DNA from 2 places in the Shewanella sp. Isolate8 genome. Region 2 is predicted to be linked to the other one. Evidence: predicted binding sites of a transcription regulator. Region 2 holds the regulator's gene; the other holds the start of a gene.

The links. Region 2 encodes MetJ, which represses methionine synthesis genes. Its sites were predicted from a motif close to TAGACGTCTAGACGTCTA; they were not measured.
Region 1: a site for MetJ is predicted at 1,147-1,164, ahead of metE (5-methyltetrahydropteroyltriglutamate--homocysteine S-methyltransferase). Genes of this name have one in related genera too.

Annotation. Positions count from the first base shown of each region.
Region 1 covers NZ_JAKEVI010000003.1:54,582-56,786, forward strand. Annotated here, with positions in the region: gene metE (5-methyltetrahydropteroyltriglutamate--homocysteine S-methyltransferase) at 1-1,036, opposite strand, end outside; gene L1D43_RS12725 (LysR family transcriptional regulator) at 1,237-2,136, shown strand.
Region 2 covers NZ_JAKEVI010000003.1:483,905-486,109, forward strand. Annotated here, with positions in the region: gene metB (cystathionine gamma-synthase) at 1-899, opposite strand, end outside; gene metJ (met regulon transcriptional regulator MetJ) at 1,124-1,438, shown strand; gene L1D43_RS14630 (sulfite exporter TauE/SafE family protein) at 1,516-2,205, shown strand, end outside.

The DNA.
Region 1 (2,205 bases), 430 kb from region 2:
CCAGATCCGCTGCCAGCTCTGTCTCGCTCGCCAGATCCACGGGCACATGCAAGAGCGAACAAGAGGGTGCCAGCCAGACACGTTCGCCAAGATCCGCCACGACGCCGCGCAGCCGCTCGGCCAGCAGATCCAGATCCGCCGCCCATACGTTGCGGCCATTGATCACCCCGAGGCTAAGCACCTGGGCAGGCTTGAGGCTGGCGGCAAACTGCTTAAGCTGCTGGGCATCGCTCACCAGATCCAGGTGCAAACCGTCAACCTCGAGATCCTTGATCAGCTCATGATGATGGGCGACAGAGCCATAGTAGCTGGCCAGCAGCAGCTTAAGCCCCTGACCACTGAGTTCTGCGTAGGCTGGGGCGAAGGCCGCCTGCCACTCCTTTGCAAGCTCCAGCGCCAGTATCGGCTCATCGAGCTGTACCCAGGTCACGCCCTGGCTGGCAAAGCGCGCGAGTATCGCCCGGTACGCCTCGAGCAGCTGGGGAAGCAGGCTCAACTTATCGAAAGATTCGCCCTCGCATTTGGCCAGGTAGAGGTAGCTAAGCGGACCCAGCAGGATGGGCTTAGGCTGGTGCCCCAGGGATTTGGCCTGTTCCACCTCGTCGAACAGCTGCTCGTAGGCGATGGCGAAGCGCTGCCCCGCCCTGAGCTCCGGCACTATGTAGTGGTAGTTGGTATTGAAGTATTTCTTCATCTGAGCGGCGCGGCAGGCCTCTCCAGTGGGCGCTCGACCGCGAGCCACTCGAAACAGGGTATCTAGATCCACCTGCTCGCCGCTGCGATGACGCTCGGGGATGGCATCTATGGTGGCACTGAGGGTGAGCACCTGATCGTAGAAGGCAAAGTCCCCCACCGGCAGCTGTTTCACGCCCGCCGCCTGCTGCCACTGCCAGTGGGTTTGACGCAGCTCGCTGGCAACCGATTGCAGCCGAGCCTGGTCAATCTCGCCGCGCCAATACTTTTCCAGGGCAAATTTGAGTTCCCGTTGACGACCGATTCGTGGAAAGCCTAATGAAGCAATACCTAGAGTTTGCATATTGTATACCTTTTGCATTAAGATGAGCGAAATTCATGGTTAGCGCCCTTCGCTGTCATCGCAATCCAGGTTTGAGAACTGAAATTGCACAACAAACCAAAACAGGCGTCTGGACGTCTAGAAGTTTATTGTGTTAATCTGTTGTCTCGCAATCGAATTGATTTCACGAGCAACATGAGCCAAATTCATGTGAGGTAAAAATGATAGAGCTTAGGCATTTACGTACATTGGTCGCCCTGAAAGAGAGCGGCAGTCTCGCGGGCGCAGCCAAGAAGCGCTTTGTCACCCAGTCGGCCTTATCCCACCAGATCAAGGAACTGGAAACCCGCATCAACTCGGCGATTTTCGTGCGTAAGAGTAAACCCCTCTCCTTTACCCAGGAGGGCGCGCGTCTGCTCAATCTCGCCGAAGAGATCCTGCCTAAGGTGATAGAGACGGAAATCGATCTCAAGAATGGCCTGGGCGGCGAGGTGAAAGATCTCTTTGTCGGTATAGAGTGTCACAGCTGCTTTCGATGGCTGATGCCGGTGATCGAGCAGTTTAATGCCAGCTTTCCCCACACCAATCTGGAGCTGTCGAGCCGTCATCTGTTCGATTCGCTGACCGCACTCAAGCAGGGACAACTAGATGTGGTGCTCACCTCAGACCCTATTCCGGATCATGATATCGCCTATCAGCATCTATTCGATTTCGAGGTCAAGCTATTGGTCGCGGCAGACCATCCGCTGGCCGAACTCCCCTATGTCACGGCCGCGCAGCTAAGCGAGCAGACACTGCTCACCTACCCGGTACCGCTGGACAGACTGGATATCTACCGTCACTTCTTGGAGCCTGCCGGGGTGCCTGTAGCCAAGCAGATCCGCTGCGATCTCACCGCCATGTTGCTGCAACGCATCGCCTGTAAGGATGGGGTTGCCGCCCTGCCTAACTGGTCGATCAACGAGGCTCACGGCCTGTCGCTTAAAGCGGTAAAACTTGGGCCGGAAGGACTCAAGCGCCCCCTGTTTGGCGCCTATCGCAGCAATGGCAGCAGTGCTCGCCTCGCCCAGCAATGGCTCAATCTGGTGACCTCAGAGGGACTGGAACGCCAGGGGCATTAGGCCAAACAGCAAGCCGAGTATACAAGACGATGGCATAGAGATAGACTGGGATAAAACTGGAGAAACGCT
Region 2 (2,205 bases):
AGCATAGCGCCGAAGCCCTTCTGCTGTCTGGCCGCAATTTCATGGCCAGGATGCTCGGCAAGCCCCGGATAATACACTTTTTCCACCGCCTTGTGGTCACAAAGCAGTGCCAATACCTTCTGAGCGTTGGCTTGGTGTTCACGAATGCGCACCGCCAGGGTTCTCAGCCCCCTCAGAGTCAGGTAACTGTCGAAGGCCGACCCGGTGAGACCTAGGGTGTTCGACCACCAGTGCAGTAGCTCACCCACCTCAGGGTCTTTCGCCACCACGGCGCCGCCCACCACATCGCTATGGCCATTGATATATTTAGTGGTCGAGTGCACCACAATGTCGGCCCCCAGCAGCAGTGGCTGTTGTAAAACGGGAGAGAGGAAGGTGTTGTCCACCACCACCTGAGCGTCCACCTTGTGGCTCGCCTGGGCGATGGCCTGAATATCCACCACTCTCAGCAGCGGGTTAGAGGGGGTCTCCAGCCACACCATCTTAGGAGACTGGGTCAGTGCCTGCTCAAGCGCACGCTCGTCGGTTTGATCCACCACCAGGAGCCTAAAGGCACCCTTCTTGGCCAAATTGGTGAAGAGTCGATAGCTGCCGCCATAGCAATCGTGAGGCACCACCAGTAGATCCTCCGGCCCTAGCAGGCTGGTCACTAGGGTGATGGCCGCCATGCCGGTGCAGGTCACCACGCCAGTCGCCCCCTGCTCCAGTTCGGCAATCGCCTCCCCCAGAATAGAACGGGTCGGGTTGCCGGAACGGCTGTAATCGAAATCCCGCGGCTGCTGATGCCCTTCAAACGAGTAGTTTGTCGACAGATAGATAGGCGGCACCACGGCACCGTGCTGAGTGTCTGACTCTATGCCTCGTCGTACGGCGGCGGTGGCTAGTTTACGCGCTGTCATCTTCAACTCCTCAATATGGATCTGGGCAGGCATCTTAGACTAAAGAGATGTCTGGACGTCTAAATGTACCTAAGCCGGTAGTGAGCGTCAACAACTTTTAGACGTTTAGACGTCCAAACATTTAGAAATCTATTTGCATTTACCAAAAATTCGAGGCAATAATTTGACTGTAATTTGTAAGGGTTTAAAATCTGCACCGAATTTTAGAATTTACAGGTGAGTCAATGACTGAGTGGAATGGCGATTATATCAGCCCCTATGCTGAACATGGTAAGAAGAATGAGCAGGTAAAGAAGATCACTGTCTCTATTCCTCTAAAGGTGCTTAAGGTGTTAACCGATGAGCGCACTCGGCGCCAGGTCAACAACTTGCGTCACGCCACCAATAGCGAACTGCTATGCGAGGCTTTCCTGCACGCCTACACTGGCCAGCCACTTCCCCAAGACGATGACCTGTCTAAAGACAAACCCGATAGCATCCCAGCCGAAGTCAAACGCCTGATGACAGAGATGGGCATAGAGTGGGAAGAGATGGAATAGTCCACTCATACACGAATCGACAGAGGGATCGCTTAGCGATCCCTCTTTAGTTTTCAACTTTTATCTGGAACACCCCAGTGCCTGCACTTCCACTCGATCCCCATATTCTGGCGCTTGCCTCACTGATAGTCTTCGTCGGCGCCCTCACCCAGAGCCTAATCGGCTTTGGTATGGCGGTAGTTGCCGCGCCCCTGCTCTATCTTATCGAGCCGTCACTGGTGCCGGCCCCCGTGATCCTGATGGGCTTCTCTATCGCTATGCTGACCCTGCTGCGCGAGCGTGGCGCCCTGGAATTCAACGGCCTACAGTATGCCTTGCTGGGACGCATCCCCGGCGGCTTCATCGGTGCAGGCCTGCTATTGGTCGCGCCTCAAGCCGTGCTGGGAATGACCATCGCCATCATCGTGGCCATCGCCGTACTGCTCAGCCTGCTGCGGCTCAACCTGGTGGTTAACCGTCGCAGCCTGTTTATCGCCGGGGTGATCTCCGGCATCTTCGGCAACATCGCCGCCATCGGCGGACCGCCGCTGGCCATACTGCTCTCGGGCAAAGATGCTAAGCAGTTTCGCGCGGCCCTATCGGCCTTCTTCATCTTCAGCTCTACTATCGCTATAGTGATTCTGGGACTCACAGGTCTGCTGACCCTGCATCACTTCTACTGCTCGGCGCTGCTGCTTCCCTCAGTGCTGCTCGGTTACCTGGTGGCCAATCGCCTGGTGGGGCGCATAGACAAGAACAAGACCCGCCTCATGACCCTGGTGCTCTGT